4 regions of the Streptomyces sp. x-19 genome follow, and region 2 is predicted to be linked to each of the others. Evidence: riboswitches for the same ligand, from Rfam matches in the RefSeq annotation. Region 2 holds a riboswitch; each other region holds the start of a gene.
The links. Region 2 has a riboswitch for cyclic di-AMP ahead of ACLJT4_RS02985 (NlpC/P60 family protein). Riboswitches for the same ligand answer to the same signal wherever they lie in the genome.

Region 1 (5,266 bases), on a different contig from region 2:
TGGGCCGCGGCGACGGTGTCGAGGGCCTGCAGGACGCGGCGGCCGCGGTCGGTCTCCAGGTATTCGGCGGCCTTGCCGGCGCGGGCGCTGTCGACGCTGCTGCCGGGGCGGTACTTGCCGGTCAGGAAGCCGGAGGCGAGCGCGTAGTACGGGACGGCGGCCACGCCGTTGCGGGCGGCGACGTCGGCGAGTTCGCCCTCGTAGGTGTCGCGGGAGACCAGGTTGTAGTGCGGCTGGAGGGCCACGTAGCGGGCCACGCCCTCGCGGGCGGAGAAGTCCAGCGACTCCTGCAGGCGCCGCGCGGAGATGTTGGACGCGGCGATCTCCCGGACCTTGCCCGCGCGCACGAGGTCGTCGAGGGCGGTCAGGAACTCGCCCACCTCGACCGATTCGTCGTCGTAGTGGGTGTAGTAGAGGTCGATGTGGTCCGTGCGCAGCCGGGTCAGGGACAGGTCGACGGCGGTCTTGATGGTGGCGGCGGACAGGCCCTTGAGGTCGGGGTGGACACCGACCTTGGTGGCGATCACGACGTCGTCGCGGTTGCCGCGGGCGGCCAGCCAGTTGCCGAGGACGGTTTCGGACTCGCCGCCCTTGTTGCCCGGCACCCAGGCGGAGTAGACGTCGGCGGTGTCGATGAAGTTGCCGCCGCCGGCGACGTAGGCGTCGAGCACGGCGAAGGACTCGGCCTCGTCGGCGGTCCAGCCGAAGACGTTGCCTCCGAGGCAGAGCGGGGAGACGGACAGCGAACCGAGCGACTTGGGCGTGGGGGCGGAGCTCTGGGCGTGTGTCACGGTCATGCTCCGTGCCAACGCCCGGGTACGCGGAGTTGTTCCCTCCGCACCCGCCCGACCGCGGGGAGTCGTTCCCCCGCGGCCGGGCGGCCGGCTCCGGCTCCGTGCGCCCGTCAGACCGTGACCCCGCGGTCGCGCAACCAGGGCAGCGGGTCCGTCGGGGCGCCGGCGTCCGGGCGGACCTCCAGGTGGAGGTGGGGCGTGGTGGCGTTCCCGGTGGCGCCGACCCGGCCGATGACGTCGCCCGCGTGCACCCGCCCCGTCGTCTTGACCATCGAGGACAGGTGGCAGAACCAGAGCTGCGTGCCGTCGTCGAGGGTGAGGACGATGCGGTAGCCGTAGCCGCCGGCCCAGCCCGCCTGGGTGAGGGTGCCGTCGTGCACCGCCCTGACCAGCGTGCCGGTCGGGGCCGCGAAGTCCTGTCCGGTGTGGTCCGCGGCCCAACGGTCGCCGGCCTGCCCGAAGCCGGTGGTGAGGGTGTACGAGGAGACCGGGGCGACGGCGGTCCCCGCCCCGTCGGCGGGCCGGTCGTCCGACGCCGCCGGGCGGGCCCGCGACGCGGGCGCAGCCGGCTCGGCCGCCGCCTCGGGTGCCGTTCCGGATGCCGCGTCGGGCGCTGCTTCGTCCGCCGGGCCGGCGTCCGGTCCGGCGTCCGCATCGCTGCCGGTCTCGGCCTCCGCGGCCCCCGGTCGGCCGTCGGCCTGCTGGAGGATGCGGTGGCGCAGCGCCTCGGCCGGCCCCGCGCCCGGTGCGCCGCCCGCGGTGGCGTCGTCGCCCTGCGGACGGGACGCGGCGGGGCCGACCGCGGGGGCGGAGGCCGTCGTTGCGGAGTCCGTGCCGGCGGGCGTCGCGACGGGCGCGGCACCGGCGTCGGCCGTGCGGGGGCCGGCGTCCTGGAGGGCCCCGGTGGCGTCGTCGACCACGCCACCGGGGTCCGGCACCGATATCGGCACCGGCGGCCGGTCCTCGGCCGCGGCCACCCCGCTCGCGCCGACCGCCGCGATCACGCCGACGCCCAGCACCGTGCCGCCGCGCGCCAGCCCGCCGCTGCGCTGCTTGGCCACCCGGTGCTTGCCGCGGACCGGGCGGGCCGATGCGTCGCCGGCGTCCGACTCGTCGGCCGGCGGCCATCCGTCGCCGGCGTCCGCACCGGCGGGGCCGGCCGACGGCTCGGCGCCGCCCGGCGCGCCCTGGGGCGAAGGCTCCGGCGTCAGCAGGTCGTGGGAGAACACCTCACCGGGGGACCGCTGCCCCGGAAACTGGCCGTACGGCGAGGGGTCTTGGGGCGCTCCAGCGGGAGCTCCGCCGTCGGTCGGGCCATCGACAGCGGCGAATGCGCTGACGTCGTCGGGGCCGCTCACGGCAGTGGGGGCGGGAACGCCGGCGGGGTCACCGACGGTCGTGGGAACGGTGAAGCCGGCGGGGCCGCCGAAGCCGACCGGGCCACCGAAGTCGGCGGGACCACCGAGGCCGTACGCGGACGGAGCATGGGGGGCGGGCCTGTTGGACGCCACGGGGGCGCACTCCTTTCCTTCCTTCTCGCCTACCGGGTTAGCTGACGGGTTCGGAGCAGGAAGGTCTCCTACCGGCACCCCCTGGCGAGAGGCGCCCGATTCACCCCAAGGTGGTGGTTCCCCGGTTCCCTCTACTCAATTCCCTGCAATTCCAGGCGGATCCGACAGGACCCCCGGAACCGGCCGATCCGGGCGACCCGACTCGGGTCGAGGACGGGGGTCGCGCCGTGCGGAAAGCTGGCTCGGGCGGGTGGCTCAAGGGTCGTTCTGGAGGTGCGGGAACAGCGCGTGCAGGATTCGGCGTCGGCGCGCGGTGCCGCCATTGGCGACGGCTGGGACGACCGCGCTCCGTTATCGGACAGTAATAGAGACGGTGCGGGAAATCCAAGCGTTCCCACGAATCCGCGGGGGTTCCGCAAGCCCCCCGAAGAAGCTCTGGCGTGGACTTTTGCCCCCAGTCTGACCGCAAACAGGGCGAGTTGGCGCGGCATCGCCAAACGATCTCGCGGCGATTGTGCACCAGTCGTTATGCGGAGGGACGCCCCGCAGTTACGGAACGTGAGGGCGGTAACGTCGCCTCATGGTCGTCAACGTCGCGAACACCGGAAGCACCGTCAACACCCCACGGGACGTGGCGGTTCGGTACCGGGAGTTCTCCTGGCACGAGGCGCGGGGCCGGTCCGACGCGCACGAGGAACTCTCCGCCCGGATCGGCCAGGACGACGAGATCTGCGAACTGCTGGCCCGTTCGCTGCCCTCGGGGAACAAGCAGCAGCCGAACCTGCTGCTCGCCGCGGTGCGCTACCTGGACGGCCCGCACGCCGAGTCGGGGCCGCGCGGCGAGGCGGCGTACGGGCGGTGGCGCGAGTGGACGGTCCGGCACTGGGACGAGGTCCGCGCGGTGATCATGCGGCGCGCGACCCAGACCAACGAGCCGGCCCGCTGCGCCGCGTTACTGCCGCTGCTGGCCCGTCTGCCGCAGCCGCTGGCCCTCCTGGAGGTCGGGACGTCGGCGGGGCTGTGCCTGCACCCCGACCGGTACCGCTACCGGTACGTCCCCGACGGACCTCCCAGCCCCCACGGGGAGCCGGTCGAGGCCGGCGCCCCGGACGGCCCGGTCGCCTTCACCTGCCGCACCAGTGGGGTCGCGCCCTGGGACGACGGCGCGACGGTGCCGCCCGGCGCGCGGCCCGAGGTCGTCTGGCGCGGTGGCATCGACCTGGAACCGCTCGACCCGGTCGGGTCGCCGGACGACCTGCGTTGGCTGCACGCCCTGGTGTGGCCCGGCGACGAGGCCCGGTCGGCACGGCTCACGGCGGCCGTCGAGGCGGTCCGGGCGTCGCCGCGGCCCACGGTGGTGCGCGGCGACCTGATCGACGAACTGCCGGCGCTGGCCGCCCGGGTACCGGCCGGGGCGACGCTCGTCGTCTTCCACAGCGCGGTGCTGCACTACCTCCCGCCGGCCCGGCGCGAGGAGTTCGCCGGGCTCGTCCGGTCGGTGCTGGCCGAACGGGACGGCCCGGGTCACTGGATCTCCCAGGAGCACCACGGCGTGCTGCCGTGGATCACCGCGCCGGAGCACCGGTCCCTCGGGCCGGGGGACCCGATGTCGCTGACCCTCGCCCTGGACGAGCGCCCGGTGGCCCTGACGGGGCCGCACGGCCAGAGCGTGCACTGGTTGCGTCCGCCGCTGCCGTAACCCGGCCACCCCGCCCGTTCACCGACGCCCCGCGCTACGCCTCCAGGGGCCGCTGGACCGCCAACAGGGCCATGTCGTCGGCGGGGCCCCCGCCGGTGTGCCGGGCGACGTCCTCGACCACCACGTCCAACAGGTCCCCGGGGCCGCTGAATTGGCTGCCGCGCAACCGGGCGCACGGGTCGTAGAACCGCCCGGCCCGGTCGCGGGCCTCGGTCACCCCGTCGGTGAACAGCAGCAGCAGCGCCCCGGCGGGGAAGAACGTCTCGTCCGCGCGGTCGGGCCACCCGGCCACGTCGCCCAGTCCCAGCGGCAGCGCCGCCGTGTGCGGGGGCAGCTCCCGTAGGCCGCCGTCCGGGGTGAGCAGCAGGGGGGACGGGTGGCCGCGGTTGAGGATGCGCAGCACGGACTGGTTCCCGGCGGGGACCTCCGCCAGGACGGCCGTGGTGAAGCCCTCGTCCTGGTCGAGGCCGGCGCGGCGCCCGCCCTCCCGTTCGATCGCCCGTTCCAGCCGGCTCGCCACCGCCTCCAAGGTGGCCTCCTGCTCCGCCGCCTCGCGGAAGGCCCCGACCACGACGACCGCGGCCTCGACGGCCTCCAGCCCCTTGCCCCGGACGTCGCCGACGATCATCCGCACGCCGTGCGGGGTGTCCTGGATGGCGTGCAGGTCACCGCCGATGCGGGCACCGGCCCGGGCACCCACGTAGCGGGCGGCGACCGCCAGGCCGGCGAGGGTGTCGGGGGGCGCCGGCAGCACGGCCCGTTGGGCGGCCTCGGAGACGTCGCGCACGGAGGCGAGCCGGGCGTCGCTGCGCCGGACGACCCGGTTGATGCCGAGCGCCATCAGGGCCACCACGACGACCGTGATCGCCTCGGTGGCGGACTGGTAGTAGTCCTCGGCCCCGTGGTACGTGGCGAGCAGGACCTCGGTGACGACGGCGGCCAGGGCGGTGCCGGCGGTGGCCCGCAGGGAGTACAGCGGGGCGGCGACCAAGGGGGCGGCGGAGAGGAACGGGGCCGCGGTGTACTGGGGCGGCGTCACGAGGTCGAAGAGCACGCCGCCGCCGATGAGGACGGCGGGGAGCCAGCGCGCCAACGGCCGCCCCCACGAGGACATCTGGTTGCGGCGCGCCCGCCGTTCCTCGTCGGCCGTGCGGTTCCCGCCGCCTCGCACCATCCGCACCGGCCTCTTCCCAGTCCGCCCGCCCGGTGGCGCCCGGTGCGGGTCACGGCACCGCCGTGCTCCGCCCGCACGCCCCGGTCCG
Region 2 (5,266 bases):
TAGAAGACCGCGACGTCGCCGGCCTTGGCGTCGCCGGCGTCGGTGAGCCGGTCGATCTCGTCGGCGACGAACTGGGCCTCGTCGTGCTCGGTGTCGGCGACATAGCCGGTGATCTTGGGGCCGGCGCCGGCGTCCGTCCAGAGGTTCTTCGGGCGGCGGTTCTCGTTGCGCTCGATGACGGCGTTGGCCGCGGAGAGGATGGTCTGCGAGGAGCGGTAGTTCTGCTCCAGCAGGATCGTGGTGGCGTCCGGGTAGTCCTCCTCGAACTGGAGGATGTTGCGGATCGTGGCGCCGCGGAAGGCGTAGATCGACTGGTCGGCGTCACCGACCACGCACAGCTCGGCGGCGGGGATGTCGACCGATGGGGGTCCCCCCGCGCGAGCGGAGCCGAGCGTGGGGGAGGGGCCGACCAGCTCGCGGACGAGGGTGTACTGGGCGTGGTTGGTGTCCTGGTACTCGTCGACGAGGACGTGGCGGAAGCGGCGGCGGTAGTGCTCGGCGACGTCCGGGAACGCCTGGAGCAGGTGGACCGTCGTCATGATGATGTCGTCGAAGTCCAGGGCGTTGGCCTCGCGCAGCCGCGCCTGGTACATCGCGTACGCCTGGGACAGGGTCTTCTCGAAGCCGTCGGCGGCCGTCCCCGCGAAGCTCTCCTCGTCGATGAGCTCGTTCTTGAGGTTGGAGACCTTCGCGCTGAAGGACTTGGGCGGGAAGCGCTTGGGGTCCAGGTCCAGATCGCGGCAGACCAGGGCCATCAGGCGCTTGGAGTCGGCCGCGTCGTAGATCGAGAAGGACGACGTGAAGCCGAGCCGCTTGGACTCCCGGCGCAGGATCCGCACGCAGGCGCTGTGGAACGTGGAGACCCACATGGCGTTGGCCCGCGGGCCGACCAGCTCCTCGACGCGCTCCTTCATCTCGCCCGCGGCCTTGTTGGTGAAGGTGATCGCGAGGATCTGGCCGGGGTGGACGTGGCGCTCGGCGAGCAGGTGGGCGATGCGGTGGGTGAGCACCCGGGTCTTGCCGGAGCCGGCGCCGGCGACGATCAGCAGCGGGCCGCCGCTGTGCGCCACAGCGGCCTTCTGCTGGTCGTTGAGCCCTTCCAGGAGCGCCGCCGGGTCGATGGCCGGGCGGGCGGCGCCGTCGCGGTAGTACGACTCCCTGGAGACGGGCGCGTCGAACCGCCCGCCGAAGAGGTCGGCGGGGACCTCCTCCGGGGCCGGGCCGGGCTCGTCCTCGGGCGGCGGCGGGGGCTCCTCGTCCGGGGGGCCGAGATCCGCCAGGAAGCTGTCGTCAAAGAGGCTGCTCATCGCCCACCGAGTCTAGGCCGCCGCACTGACAACCGGTCCCGGAGTGCCGGATTGGCCGGCACCGCTCCGCCGCGGGCGCTACCGTGTCCGTTCTGCCCGCAAACCGGCACCGCTCGCGTTCAGGTCACGAAAAGGTTTCGGGCATATCGAACACCAGCCTTCACAGGGGCCACACGAGTTGGCTACGGTCTCGCTCGGGCAGCCCGCAGTCCCCGCGGACGACAGCGTTCGCACGGGCCGCCCCCGCCGAGTCCGGTCCCGCCGCGAGGCACCCGGAGCCGGGGACCCACCAGCACCACCGGGGTGAATCGACCGGTGCGCCCGCCGCCAGGCGGACGCAGCAGCCGTAGGGCAAGCCTTCCGTCAGCAGACCGCCCGAACCCGACAGCTAACCCGGTAGGCGGTCCACGGAAGGAGTCGCCGGCCTTGGCGTCCCATCGCAAGCCGCGCACCCCCATACTCGCCACCCCCGGCGGCCGTCGTACGGCGACCGGGCTCACCACCGCCGCCCTCGCCTCGGTCACCCTGCTCTCGCAGACCGCGAACGCGGCCCCCAAGGCGCCCCAGCCCTCCATCGAAGAGGTCAAGACGAAGGTCGACGACCTCTACCAGCAGGCCGAGGTCGCCACCCAGAAGTACAACGGCGCCAAGGTGAAGGCCGACGGCCAACAACGCACGGTCAACCGTCTGCTCGATGAGGCGGCCCGGCGCGCGGACAAGATGAACGAGTCCCGGCGCCGGCTGGGCGCGTTCGCCTCGGCGCAGTACCAGAGCGGGGGGATCAACCCGACCGCCCAGCTGATGCTCGCCAAGGACCCGCAGCAGTTCGTCGACCGCAACCACCTGATGGAGCAGTTGACCGCCCAGCAGAAGCAGGCGATCACCGACTACCAGGCACAGGCCGCGGCCGCCACCCGCCAGCGGGCCCAGGCCACCAGCAGCCTGGAGAGCCTCCAGCAGTCGCAGACGTCCCTGAAGGAGAACAAGAGAAACGTTCAGGCCAAGCTGGCCGAGGCGCGCCAGCTGCTGTCCCGGTTGACCGCCCAGGAGAAGGCGCGGCTGGCCGAACTGGAGCGCCAGAAGGAGGCCGAGGCCCAGCGCAAGGCCGCCGAGCAGGCCCGCAAGGAGGCCCAGCAGCGGCAGCAGCAGCCCGGTGGCGGCGGCTCCGGGCAGGGCTCCGGCGGCGGCACGTCCGACGGCGGCTCGTACTCCACCAAGGCCGGCAAGGCGATCGCCTTCGCCCGCGCCCAGATCGGCAAGCCGTACGTCTGGGGCGCCACCGGGCCCAGCTCCTACGACTGCTCGGGGCTGACGCAGGCCGCGTGGCGGGCGGCCGGGGTCGACCTGCCGCGGACGACCTGGGACCAGGTCAAGGTCGGCACCCGGGTCTCCAGCAGCGATCTCCAACCCGGCGACCTGGTGTTCTTCTTCAACGACATCAGCCACGTCGGGATGTACATCGGCGGCGGCGAGATGATCCACGCCCCGCACCCGGGCGCCAGCGTCCGGGTGGAGTCGATCTACGGCATGCCGATCTACGGCAGCGTCCGGCCCGCTTAGCCGGTGGACGGGCGCGCACCGCGCGTCCGCGACGGACCCACCCCCCACAGCCACCCCCCACACGCCACCGCGCGGTCATCCGCCGCCTCCGGAAGTACGGAGCGGGATGACCGCGCGGTGAGCCGTTGATGCGGCGGTGCGGCGCCGGGGCCGCCGGGCGGGTGCCGGGGCCGGGGCCGTCGGGCCGGGGCCGGGGCGCCGGGGTGCTCAGGTCCAGAGCACCGCGATGAAGATGTTGAGCATGGTGAGCCCGCCGACCGCGCCGAAGAGCGGCTTGGGGAGCTTCTCCTCGTCGCGCTTGACGTAGACCAGCGCCAGGATCACCACCAGGACGGCCATCTTGATGCCGATCTTGATGTTGTTGAGCGAGTGGTCCTGCATCTGGTTCAGACCGACCAGCACGATGCCGGTGACCAGCATCGTGAGCGCGCCGTGCAGCATGGCCGGCACGAAGCGGGCGGTGCCCGCGCCCATGGCCTTCATCTGGGTCAGGAAGCCACCCAGCAGGGAGGCGATGCCGATGATGTGCAGGGCGACGAAGACATTGATTACTACGTCCATAGTGCTGGATCGTATCCGCCCCATAGCACGCCCTTTCCGGCAGGGCGCCCGTGATGCCGGCTTCGGTCAGGGCCCACCGCTCCCGGCCTCCCGCCGACCGTCGATCGGTCATCCCCGCGCGGCGGCCGCTCGGAAACGGACAATGCCGGGCAAGGGGGTTCGACGCCGTGACCCCGGGCCTAGCTTCCTCCTGCAGACGACCGGACCCGCACCCCACCGGTCGCATTCGCCCCGCAGGGAAGGAAGTGACGGCCGCCATGGCGTCGCACCACACGGCCACAGAGCGGCCGCCGCTCGCACCCCCGCCGGCCCGGACCCACCCCGCCCGCAGCACCCGCGGCGGGCTGCTGCTCGCCGCGGACCCGCAGCGCTACCTGGACGGCGCCACGGTGCTGGAGCGCACCGGCAGCCACCAGGCGACCGCGGTGACCGGCTGGGCCCGCCGCCTCGGCAGCGTCCGCCGTGTCGGCAGCCGTCCCGCGACCGCCGCGGAACGCTCCCCGGCCCCCGAGGCCGCCACCCCCCTGGAACGCGCCCCGGAGCACCTGGCACCGCCCACGCCCGCCGCCGGCACCGCGCCGCTGGTACCCGGCGTGCCCGCGGCCCCCGTCCCGCCCGTGGACGACCGGGCCGCCCGCGCGGTGGCCTTCGCCCATGCCGCCCTCGGCAAGCCCTATGCCTGGGGCGCGACGGGGCCGGCCGCGTACGACTGCTCCGGGCTGACCCTGGCCGCGTGGCGGGCCGGCGGCGTCACCCTGCCCCGGACGACCTACACGCAGATCACCTCCGGCACCCGCGTCGACTGGCCCCGGCTCCGCCCCGGGGACCTGGTGTTCTTCCACGCCGGCATCAGCCACGTGGGCCTCTACATCGGCGGCGGCGAGATGATCCACGCCCCGCACGCCGGCACCCCCGTCGAGATCGCCCCGATCGACCGACTGCCCTTCGCGGGCGCGACCCGTCCGGGATAGGAGCGCCGGGCCGCTCCCGCCGAAACGCTTCCGCGGTCACGGGCGCCGGCCGCCCGGCCGTCTTCGGCCCGCCCGGGGCGAGTTGCGGCCCCTCGGCGTCGACGCTCCGCCGCGGCGCCCACCGTCGTCGTTCCGCATCCGCCACCCCCGATTCCGTCGTGCGCGATCTCCGTCACTCGCACAACGCTCCCGGGCGCGGCTCTGTGCCCGCTTCCGCAGGTTCCGGCGGAGGTTCACCCGAACGGTGAACTCCGCCGGTCGCCCGGCCGGCTATCCCCGCAGGAACAGCCCGAACCACCGGAAGATCTCCGGCACTTGGTGCTTCCACACCGGCACCGTGTGACCGCCCGCACCGGACGAGATCTGCTGGACCGTCACCGTCGTCGGGTTCTTGGCGAGCTGCTTGAGACCGATCCCGGCCTGGTAGCCGTCGCCGTTCGCGCCCGAGATGTACAGCGCGGTGCGGGGCGGCTTGCCGGCCGCGTTGGCGGCCTTGAGGAGATGCAGCGGGTTGGTCTCGACGCGCAGCTTGGGGTCCTTGCCGGCGAGCGAATCGCGCTCTATCGCCGGGTCGTTGTAGCCGGACATGCCGACCGCGGCGCGGTACCGGTCCGGGTGGGCCAGCGCCAGCTTGGTGGCGCAGTGCGCGCCCGCCGAGTAGCCGGCCAGGCCCCAGGAGTCGGGCTTGTCGCCGGCCCGGAAGTTGTCGACGATCATCTGGCGGACGTCGACGGTCAGCCAGCTGTCGGCGTTGACCGTGCCGGGGATGTTGACGCACCCGCTGTCGGCGTTGGGCAGGACGTTGGTCCGCGGCGCCACCAGGATGAACGGCTTGATCGCTCCGCTCTGCATCAACGACCCCAGCTG
Region 3 (5,266 bases), on a different contig from region 2:
GTGAGGCCGACGCCGCCGACCTCGCCCTCACCATCCTGGGCGGCGGCGAGTCCTCCCGGCTCTACAACCGCCTGGTGCGGCGCGACCGCAGCGCCGTCGCCGCTGGCTTCGGCCTGCTCCGGCTGGCCGGCGCGCCCTCGCTCGGGTGGCTGGACGTCAAGGCGTCCGGTGGCGTGGAGGTGCCCGCCATCGAGGCGGCCGTCGACGAGGAGCTGGCCCGCTTCGCCGAAGAGGGGCCCACCCCGGAGGAGATGGAGCGCGCCCAGGCCCAGCTGGAGCGCGAGTGGTTGGACCGGCTCGCCACGGTCAGCGGCCGCGCCGACGAACTGTGCCGCTTCGCCGTCCTGTTCGGCGACCCGCAGCTCGCGCTGACCGCCGTCCAGCGCGTCCTGGAGATCTCCCCGCTGGAGGTGCAGGCGGTCGCCAAGGCCCGGCTGCGCCCCGACAACCGCGCCGCGCTCGTCTACGAGCCCACCGCGCAGACCGACGCCGCCGGCACCGAGGAAGAGGAGGCGGCCAAGTGACCGACGCCACCACCCCCGTGAGCACCATGGAGTTCCACCCGCAGCCGCGCAGTGGTGCCGCCAAGCCGTGGGCCTTCCCGGCTCCCGAGCGCAGCCAGCTGCCCAACGGGCTGACCCTCCTGACGAGCCACCGCCCCGGCCAGCAGGTCGTCGCCGTGGAGATCAACCTCGTCGCCCCGCTGGAGGCCGAGCCCGAGGGCCTCGACGGCGTCGCCACGATCATGTCCCGGGCCCTGTCCGAGGGCACCGACAAGCACACCGCCGAGGAGTTCGCCGCCGAGCTGGAGCGTTGCGGCGCCACCCTGGACGCGCACGCCGACCACCCCGGCGTACGGGTCTCCCTGGAGGTCCCGGCGTCCCGGTTGCCGCGCGCGCTGGGCCTGCTCGCCGACGCGCTGCGTGCCCCCGCCTTCCCGGACGGGGAGGTCGAGCGGCTGGTCGGCAACCGCCTCGACGAGATCCCGCACGAGCTCGCCAACCCCGCCCGGCGGGCCGCGATGGCGCTGTCCAAGGAGCTCTTCCCGGCCACCTCCCGGATGTCCCGGCCCCGTCAGGGCACCGAGGAGACCGTCGCCCGGATCGACGCGGCCGCCGTCCGCGCCTTCTACGACGCGCACATCCGCCCCGCCACCGGCACCGCCGTCATCGTCGGTGACTTCACCGGCGTCGACCTGGACGCCGCGCTGGCCGACACCCTGGGCGCTTGGACGGGTTCCACCGCCGAGCCGCAGAAGCCGTCCCCGGTCGTCGCGGACGACACCGGCCGCGTCGTGATCGTCGACCGCCCCGGTGCCGTCCAGACCCAACTGCTCATCGGCCGGATCGGCGCGGACCGGCACGACCGGGTGTGGCCCGCCCAGGTGCTCGGCACGTACTGCCTCGGCGGCACCCTCACCTCCCGTCTGGACCGGGTGCTGCGCGAGGAGAAGGGCTACACCTACGGCGTGCGCGCCTTCGGGCAGGTCCTGCGCTCCTCGGCGCCGTCCTCCCCGGAGGGCGCGTCCGGCGCCGCCATGCTCGCCATTAGCGGGTCGGTGGACACCGCCTCCACCGGGCCGGCGCTCCAGGATCTGTGGACGGTGCTGCGCACTCTCGCCGCCGAGGGGTTGACGGACGCCGAGCGCGACGTCGCCGTGCAGAACCTCGTCGGCGTCGCGCCGCTGAAGTACGAGACCTCTGCCGCCGTCGCCGGCACGCTGGCCGACCAGGTGGAGCAGCAGCTCCCCGACGACTACCAGGCGCAGCTGTACGTCCGGCTCGCGGAGACCGGCACGGTCGAGGCGACCGCCGCGGTCGTCAACGCCTTCCCGGTGGACCGGTTGGTGACGGTCCTGGTCGGTGACGCAGCGCAGATCGTCGAGCCGGTCAAGGCGCTGGGCATCGGAGAGGTGACGGTCGTCAGCGGCTGACCCCTCCTGTGACGGGGCGTCATCCAACGCCTCGTCAGTCCTCGACAAAGCGGCTCCCGTGGCGGTCACTTGCCACGGGGGCCGCTTCGTTCGTGCGCCCGTGGGACCACCGGTCCGGAACCTGCGGCTCCGGTCAGCCGCCGACGTGATGGGGCGATGGCGGCCGGTCGGTTGCGTCGGTTGCCCGATTCGCGTGTGGCGTGGCGCACAAAAATCCGGTTCTGTTTGCCGATTGAAAGTTGTCCCGATTAGCGTCGGTCCGGCTGTTCGTCACAAGTCCGCCACGACAGTGGCACCGGACAGCCATCGCCGAGTCCCCGTACGGCGCGAGCCAGGGGAGCCGGGGACCCAACCGTCCCTTGGGGTGAATCGGACCCCTCTCCGGAGGAGCCCGTAGGAGACCTTCCTGCTCCGAACCCGTCAGCTAACCCGGTAGGCGAGAGGGAAGGAAAGGACCAGCCAGTACATGGCGTTCACCCGTGCCACCGGGAAGCACCGCCGTGCGAGCCGCACCGCTCGCACCACCCGCAACCTCGCCGGCATAGCCACCCTCGCGGCCTCCGGTGTCGTCGCCTCCGTCGCGTCGCCCGCCCTGGCCGCGACGGACGAGTCGGCCCCGCATGACACCGGCCTCCAGCAGGCGGTCGTGATGGGCGATGAACTCGCCGGCCGGATCGAGGCGCAGGCCGACGCGCAGCAGGCGGCCGCCGAAGCCTCCGCGGCCCGCGCGAAGGCCGAGGCCGAGGCCGTCCGGCTGGCCGACGCGGCGAAGAAGAAGGCCGACGAGGCGAAGAAGAAGGCGGACGAGGAGCGCGCGGCCAAGGTGCGCGCCGCTCGCGAGGCCGAGCGCAAGCTCCTCAACACCTTCGTCGCCCCCGTCACCGGCTCCTACGTCTCCACCGGGTACAAGGCGTCCAGCGGACTGTGGTCCTCCGGTAGCCACACCGGCATCGACTTCCACGCCGCCTCTGGCACGTCGGTCCACGCCGTGGGCGCCGGCACCGTCGTCGAAGCCGGCTGGGGCGGCGCGTACGGCAACAACATCGTGATCCGGATGAACGACGGCACGTACACCCAATACGGTCACCTTTCGTCGATCGGGGTGACGGTCGGCCAGTCCGTCACCCGGGGCGAGCAGATCGCCCTCTCCGGCAACACCGGCAACACCACCGGCCCGCACCTCCACTTCGAGGCCCGGACCGGCCCCGACTACGGCTCGGACATCGACCCGATCGCCTACCTCCGCGCGCACGGCGTCAGCGTCTGATCCGACCGCGAACCTCTCCGCCGCAGTACCGTCCCCCGGAGCCCCGGCCCACCACCTGGTGAGCCGGGGCTCTGCTGTTGCCCCAGGGCGGGTGGCCCTCCCCCTGGCCGCGCGGGCGCTTCCACATAGCCATCGACCCGCCGCCCGAATGGCGTCCCGTCCGCCGTCCGAAAAGCGCCCATGAATTCTCGACCTCGCGAGAGGAAAAGCGCGCCGGTCGAATACAGTCGGGGAAAGCCGTCGAACGGCGGCGGTTTCCGGCGATTACGGTGGAGGCGCAGACGATGCGAGGTCACATTTCCGCGCATGCGGTGTGCACGGCAATCCGCGACGACATCGTCTCGGGAGCGCTCGTGCCGGGAAGCCGGCTGATCGAGGACGTTCTCGCCACGCGGTACGGCGTTTCCCGGGTCCCGGTGCGGGAAGCGCTGCGCACCCTCCAGTCCGAAGGATTCGTCACCACGCGCCTGCACGCGGGTGCCTGCGTCGCCGAACTCACCGAACGGGAGGCCGTCGACCTCCTCGACATCCGGGCCGCCCTGGAGCCGCTGGGCGCCGCCCGCGCGGCCGCCCGCCGCAGCGCCGCCCACCTCAAGGTGTTGCGCGGCCTGGTGCGACTCGGTCGTGAGCGGGTCCGGTACGGCCACCCCGCGGACCTGCACCAACTGGACGCCTGGTTCCACGAAACGCTCGCCCAGGCCGCCGGCAGCCCCAGCCTCGGCGCCCTGCTCATGCAGCTGCGGCGCAAGATCGACTGGATGTACGTCGTGGAGCCGCCCGCCCGCCCCTCCGCCTCCTGGGACGAGCACGGCGCCGTGCTGGACGCCGTGGTCCGTGGTGACGCGGAGCGGGCGCGCGCCCTTATGGCGGCGCACATCGAGCGGTCCCGGCCCGTGTACCGGCTGCGGCGCGCCGCTCCCGCTGTGAGCGAGGCGAAACGGCCCGTCAACACGGCACGCGCCCGCGCTTAACAATCACCCCGTATATAAAAGGGGAGTGGCAGGAATGTGCCGATGTCCTCGGGAATGGCCGGTGCGCGAGAGCGGGAAGTTCGGGAATGGAGAGGCGGCGCGAAAGGGGACGGACAAGTTCGAGCGCGGCCGCGCTGATTTCCGAATCTCGGTATCGGGAACGTGCCGGGCACTGTTCGCGGGCCGGTGAGTCATTTCCGTGCGCGAGGAGATGGCTCGCCCGGCCGGTTGATTCTTTACGCGGGGAATCGAACGAGGGTCGGGCCTCCGCCGCCGTGCAACAGAAAACGACCCCGCCGCAGCAGCCGGACGTCCCGGTTGCCGCGGTGGGGCCGCATCAGGAGAAGGGAAGGAGGGGCGGGTGGCCCCGGTGCTCCTCAGACGGTCTCGGGGAGCTCCTCGAGACCCTCCGCGACCAGCTTCGCCAGGCGGTCGAGCGCGGCCTCGGCGCCGTCCGCGTCGGAAGCCAGCACGATCTCCTCGCCGCCCTGGGCGCCCAGGCCCAGGACCGCGAGCATGGAGGCGGCGTTGACGGGGTTGCCGCCGGCCTTGGAGATCGTCATCGGGACGCCGGAGGCGGTGGCCGCTCGGACGAAGATCGACGCGGGGCGGGCGTGCAGGCCCTCGGCCCAACCGACATTGACGCGGCGCTCAGCCATGGTGTTGCCCTTCAAAGTCGTGACTGTTGTCTAGACCATTCTCGCACGCTGCCAGGAGTGGTCCCGCAGCCCTTCGTCCCGGTTCCCGACCGCCTTGCGGCCCTCTTTCCAGGCCCTCGGACCCGCTGCGGTGGGCCCGGGAAATCGAGCGTACGCACGTCGAGCCGGTTGTCGGTGCCCCGCCGTACGCTGTCCGCATGCAGACGCCGCCGGATCACGCGTACCCGTCCCACTGGGAAGCCGACGTGGTGCTGCGCGACGGCGGGACGGCGCGCATCCGGCCCATCACGCCGGCCGACGCCGAGCGGTTGGTCTCCTTCTACGAGCAGGTCTCGGACGAATCGAAGTACTACCGCTTCTTCGCGCCGTATCCGCGGCTGTCGGACCGGGACGTCCACCGGTTCACCCACCACGACTACGTCGACCGGGTCGGCCT
Region 4 (5,266 bases), on a different contig from region 2:
GCGAACGCGGCGCCAACCTGATGACGCACCTGCTGAACATCGACCCGCCGGACCACACCCGGCTGCGCCGCCTGGTCTCCAAGGCGTTCACCCCGCGCCGGGTCGCCGCGTTCGCGCCGCGCATACAGGAGCTGACCGACCGGCTGATCGACGCCATGATCGAAAAGCAGCACGGCGCACAGCGGGGGAGCGCGGACCTGATCCACGAGTTCGCGTTCCCGCTGCCGATCTACGCGATCTGCGACCTGCTCGGCGTCCCGCCCGAGGACCAGGACGACTTCCGGGACTGGGCCGGCATGATGATCCGGCACGGCGGTGGGCCGCGCGGCGGCGTCGCCCGGTCGGTGAAGAAGATGCGGGCGTACCTGGCCGAGCTGATCCACCGCAAGCGGGCCGACCTCGGCGACGACCTGATCTCCGGGCTGATCCGGGCCTCCGACCACGGCGAGCACCTCACGGAGAACGAGGCCGCGGCGATGGCCTTCATCCTGCTCTTCGCCGGCTTCGAGACCACCGTCAACCTCATCGGCAACGGCGCCTACACCCTGCTCCGCCACCCCGCCCAGCGCGAACTGCTCCAGAAGTCGCTCGCGGTCGGCGACACCGAACTGCTCGGCACCGCCGTCGAGGAACTGCTCCGCTACGACGGACCCGTGGAGCTGGCCACCTGGCGGTACGCGACCCGCGCGCTGACGCTCGGCGGGCAGCGGATCGCCGAGGGGGACCCGGTGCTGGTGGTGCTGGCCGCCGCCGACCGGGATCCGGCGCGGTTCGACGAGCCGGACGTGCTCGACCTCACCCGGCGTGACAACCCACACCTGGGCTACGGGCACGGCATCCACTACTGCCTCGGTGCCCCGCTGGCCCGGCTGGAAGGGCAGACCGCGTTGGCGACCCTGCTGACCCGCCTGCCGGACTTCCGACTTGCGGTGGAACCGGATGATTTGCGCTGGCGTGGCGGGCTCATCATGCGCGGACTGCGCACCCTGCCGGTGGAGTTCACGCCCGAGCCGTCCTGACCGGGCGCCATCCCGTAATTGACACTTCGTCAGCTGCGTAACCATTGCGTGATCTCCGCTACACCGGCTTGTGACTGCCCGTGACCCCGGTTACCTTTCCACCGACGATCGGGGCCGGCCCCGGGATGCCGCCCGGTGTCCCCGCCGACACCGGTCCGACAACTCAACCGCCGCGCGAAAGGCAACCGCATGCGTTCCGGGAACGGCCGACACCGTCGCCCCAGACAAGCACCGGCCATCTTTGTCACGGCAGGAGTGACCGGCGCGGGCCTGGCCCTCCCGCTGTTCACCGCGGGCGGCGCCCACGCGGCCGACGCGTCCACCTGGGACCGCGTCGCGCAGTGCGAGAGCGGCGGGGTGTGGAGCTCCGCCACCGGCAACGGCTTCTACGGCGGCCTCCAGCTCACCCAGGAGATGTGGGACGACTACGGCGGCTCCGCCTACGCCTCCCGCCCCGACCTCGCCAGCCGCGCCCAGCAGATAGCCGTGGCCGAGGCGATCCTCGACGACCGGGGCCCGGACGCCTTCCCCAGCTGCGCGGTGAAGGCCGGGCTGACCAAGGGGGGCCGCAAGCCCGCCGTCGACCCCGGCGCCACCACCCGGCCCGCGCCCCGCCCGACCCACGGCCACACCGGCACCGGCGACCCCTCCGACGCGGCCGGGGACCAGGGCGAGGCAGGTCCGGGCAGCAAGACCCCCGCACCGTCCGACGGTGACTCCGCCGGTTCCGGCACCGGCACCGACGCGGGTGCCGACGCCGGCACCGACGCCCCGGACGCGCCCCCGGCGACCCCGGACCCGACGGACTCCCCGTCCGCCACCCCCGCCCCGTCCGACTCCGCGACGCCGGGCGACTCCCCGTCGGGCACGCCGTCCGACCCGGCGGACCCCAGCACCCCCACGTCCCCGTCCGGCTCCACCGGCTCCACCGGCCCCGACCGGCCCGCCGAGCCCGGCACGCCGCCCGCCGCCGGCAAGCACCGCGGCACGCCGGACGACGGCGCGGCCCCCGCGGAGGACCGGGACGGCGGCAGCGGCCGGCACGCCTCGCGCGGCGGGGAGACGCCCCGCACGCCCCCGGCGGAGACCGGCAGCTACCGCGTGCGCGTCGGTGACAACCTGTCAGCCATCGCGGACCGCCATGACCTGCCGGGCGGCTGGCCCGCGCTCTACCACCGCAACCAGGGCGTCATCGGCGCCGACGCGGACCTCATCCACCCCGGCCAGTTGCTCGATCTCGGCCGGACAGAGGGGTAGTTACCGGCAGTTCGTCGTTTTTCGCGGCGTTCCGTAAAAGTGAGATATGGCTCTCGTTGCGGGGGGCGGACCCCGGTTCGCCCCCCGTTCTCATACCGGTGCCGACCTGCGGAAATGACCACCGCGATGATCAAAAACGGTCAACTTGGTTCAGAAGATGGGGTTTGAACACCAACGGGATTACTGATTACGGTCAGGACCGCTCGCCAAAGCGGGCCCTTCGATCGCACGCCGAGTCCTGCCGGCGGTCGGAGTCGACGACGCGCAAGCGCCGAAGGCAGGAGCGGGGGACCCAAGGTAAGTGCCGGCCCCGCCCGTGAAGACGGGTCAGCCGGCTTGGGGTGAAGTCGCGTGTCCAGTACACGCGGCCGGGCAGCTCACACGGCCCGAACCCGACAGCTCACCTCGTAGGCGTCGGTGAGAAAACGAACGCACGATGCTGATCAACAAGGGCAAGCACCGCCGCAGCTCCAAGGCCGTCCGCGTCGCCACCCTGGCCGGTGTCGCCGGCGCCGCCGTCGCCGTCCCGCTGATGGGTGCCACCTCCGCTTCCGCCGCCTCCGTCGCGACCTGGGACAAGGTCGCCCAGTGCGAGTCCGGCGGCAACTGGTCGATCAACACCGGTAACGGCTACTACGGTGGCCTGCAGTTCTCGAACTCCAGCTGGGCCGCCGCCGGTGGCACCCAGTACGCGGCCCGCGCCGACCTGGCCACCAAGTCCCAGCAGATCGCCGCCGCCGAGAAGCTCCTCGCCATCCAGGGCCCGGGTGCCTGGTCCTGCGCCGGCGCCGGCAACCTGACCTCCGGTGGCCCGGCCGCCAACGTCGACCCGTCCGGCGGCGCCACCGTCAAGAAGAGCCAGGGCGCCTCCGAGGCCCGCAAGCAGACCGAGGGCACCACCAAGAAGTCCGCCCCGGTCCGCGAGAAGGCCGAGAAGGCCCAGCCGGCCCCGCAGCAGTCGCAGCGCTCCGGCGACACCTACACCGTCAAGGCCGGCGACACCCTCGCCAAGATCGCCAAGGCGCACGGCACCCACTGGAAGGCGCTCTACGCCGCCAACAAGTCCGTCGTCGGCGGCAACCCCAACCTCATCTTCCCGGGCCAGAAGCTCAGCATCTGAGCCGTCCCGGTTGCCCGAGAGAGCTGCCCCGCCGCGGCGCGTACCCCCGAGCGCGCCACGGCGGGGCTTCTCCGTTCCCGGGCCCCGGAAACCCGCCGTGGTCCGGCCGCCCCGCCCGGATTGACCGCGGCGCCCGTCCTGACGTGCACCGATCGCCGGGCCTCGCCGACGGCCCGGCGCGACGTTCCCCGCTCAGCGAACATTGCCCGTAAACCTCCCGTGAACTGGGCTTTTAGCCTGCTTGTTGGGGTTTTTCGTCCCACGGAGCGGGCCACAGGCGAGCGGATCCGTCCGGGGCCGTTAGGCTCATGCCGAGAACTCCAGACACCCACGAAGGAGACAACGTGCCGTCCATCGACGTCGTCGTAGCCCGCGAAATTCTCGACTCGCGAGGTAATCCCACGGTCGAGGTCGAGGTCGGCCTCGACGACGGCAGCACCGGCCGTGCCGCTGTGCCGTCCGGCGCCTCCACCGGCGCCTTCGAGGCCGTCGAGCTCCGGGACGGCGACCCCAACCGCTACCTCGGCAAGGGCGTGGAGAAGGCCGTCCTCGCCGTCATCGAGCAGATCGGCCCGGAGCTCGTCGGCTACGACGCGACCGAGCAGCGGCTGATCGACCAGGCGATGCTCGACCTGGACGCCACCGACAACAAGGGCTCGCTGGGCGCCAACGCCATCCTCGGCGTCTCCCTCGCCGTCGCGCACGCCGCCTCCGAGGCCAGCGACCTGCCGCTGTTCCGCTACCTCGGTGGCCCGAACGCGCACGTGCTGCCCGTCCCGATGATGAACATCCTGAACGGCGGCTCGCACGCCGACTCCAACGTGGACATCCAGGAGTTCATGATCGCGCCGATCGGCGCGGAGTCCTTCTCCGAGGCGCTGCGCTGGGGCGCCGAGGTCTACCACACCCTCAAGAAGGTGCTGAAGGCCAAGGGCCTGGCCACCGGCCTCGGCGACGAGGGCGGCTTCGCCCCCAACCTCGGCTCCAACCGCGAGGCCCTGGACCTGATCCTCGAAGCCATCAAGGAAGCCGGCTACGCCCCCGGCCAGGACATCGCGCTCGCGATGGACGCCGCCGCCTCCGAGTTCTACAAGGACGGCAAGTACCAGTTCGAGGGCAAGGAGCGCTCGGCCGCCGAGATGACCGAGTACTACGAGGAGCTCGTGGCGGCCTACCCGCTGGTCTCCATCGAGGACCCGCTCTTCGAGGACGACTGGGCCGGCTGGAAGGTCATCAACGACAAGCTCGGCTCCAAGGTGCAGCTCGTCGGCGACGACCTCTTCGTCACCAACCCCGAGCGCCTGGCCCGCGGCATCGAGGAGGGCTCCGCCAACGCCCTCCTGGTCAAGGTCAACCAGATCGGTTCGCTGACCGAGGCCCTGGACGCCGTCGAGCTGGCCCAGCGCAACGGCCTCAAGTGCATGATGTCGCACCGCTCCGGCGAGACCGAGGACGTCACCATCGCCGACCTCGCCGTCGCCACCAACTGCGGCCAGATCAAGACCGGCGCCCCGGCCCGCTCCGAGCGCGTCGCCAAGTACAACCAGCTGCTGCGCATCGAGGAGATCCTCGACGACGCCGCGGTGTACGCGGGCCGTTCCGCCTTCCCGCGCTTCAAGGGCTGACCACGCCCTGACGCCGTCGGCGCCCCGCGCCCGCACGGCAAGCAGCACCGCACCGTCCGGCCGCGCCCCCGCGGGTCCGCCCCAGGACCCGACGAGGGGCACGGCCGGGGCGAAGCACACCGTCCCCGGCACCGGTCCCGTACCGTTGCCGGGGACGTACGTCATGACGACCGCCGTGACGACGTCGGGACGGACGGAAGCTGAAGGGGAGGCGAGGCGACGTGCCCGCGGACCGGTTCTCCACC

Region 1: another riboswitch for cyclic di-AMP. It lies ahead of ACLJT4_RS40225 (peptidoglycan DD-metalloendopeptidase family protein); the one in region 2 lies ahead of ACLJT4_RS02985 (NlpC/P60 family protein).
Region 3: another riboswitch for cyclic di-AMP. It lies ahead of ACLJT4_RS37845 (M23 family metallopeptidase); the one in region 2 lies ahead of ACLJT4_RS02985 (NlpC/P60 family protein).
Region 4: another riboswitch for cyclic di-AMP. It lies ahead of ACLJT4_RS37520 (transglycosylase family protein); the one in region 2 lies ahead of ACLJT4_RS02985 (NlpC/P60 family protein).

Annotation. Positions count from the first base shown of each region.
Region 1 is NZ_JAJPWK010000042.1:18,201-23,466, forward strand. It holds gene ACLJT4_RS40220 (aldo/keto reductase) at 1-797, opposite strand, end outside; gene ACLJT4_RS40225 (peptidoglycan DD-metalloendopeptidase family protein) at 905-2,305, opposite strand; cyclic di-AMP (ydaO/yuaA leader) riboswitch at 2,317-2,473, opposite strand; gene ACLJT4_RS40230 (DUF2332 domain-containing protein) at 2,886-4,004, shown strand; gene ACLJT4_RS40235 (PP2C family protein-serine/threonine phosphatase) at 4,039-5,178, opposite strand.
Region 2 is NZ_JAJPWK010000001.1:627,089-632,354, forward strand. It holds gene pcrA (DNA helicase PcrA) at 1-1,307, opposite strand, end outside; cyclic di-AMP (ydaO/yuaA leader) riboswitch at 1,557-1,726, shown strand; gene ACLJT4_RS02985 (NlpC/P60 family protein) at 1,734-2,867, shown strand; gene ACLJT4_RS02990 (hypothetical protein) at 3,075-3,428, opposite strand; partial or broken gene ACLJT4_RS02995 (C40 family peptidase) at 4,052-4,399, shown strand; gene ACLJT4_RS03000 (alpha/beta hydrolase) at 4,670-5,266, opposite strand, start outside.
Region 3 is NZ_JAJPWK010000032.1:22,730-27,995, forward strand. It holds gene ACLJT4_RS37835 (M16 family metallopeptidase) at 1-524, shown strand, start outside; gene ACLJT4_RS37840 (M16 family metallopeptidase) at 551-1,933, shown strand; cyclic di-AMP (ydaO/yuaA leader) riboswitch at 2,231-2,387, shown strand; gene ACLJT4_RS37845 (M23 family metallopeptidase) at 2,400-3,200, shown strand; gene ACLJT4_RS37850 (GntR family transcriptional regulator) at 3,485-4,171, shown strand; gene ACLJT4_RS37855 (HPr family phosphocarrier protein) at 4,549-4,830, opposite strand; gene ACLJT4_RS37860 (GNAT family N-acetyltransferase) at 5,028-5,266, shown strand, end outside.
Region 4 is NZ_JAJPWK010000031.1:18,215-23,480, forward strand. It holds gene ACLJT4_RS37510 (cytochrome P450 family protein) at 1-1,019, shown strand, start outside; gene ACLJT4_RS37515 (transglycosylase family protein) at 1,275-2,276, shown strand; cyclic di-AMP (ydaO/yuaA leader) riboswitch at 2,536-2,705, shown strand; gene ACLJT4_RS37520 (transglycosylase family protein) at 2,713-3,396, shown strand; gene eno (phosphopyruvate hydratase) at 3,705-5,021, shown strand; gene ACLJT4_RS37530 (FtsB family cell division protein) at 5,243-5,266, shown strand, end outside.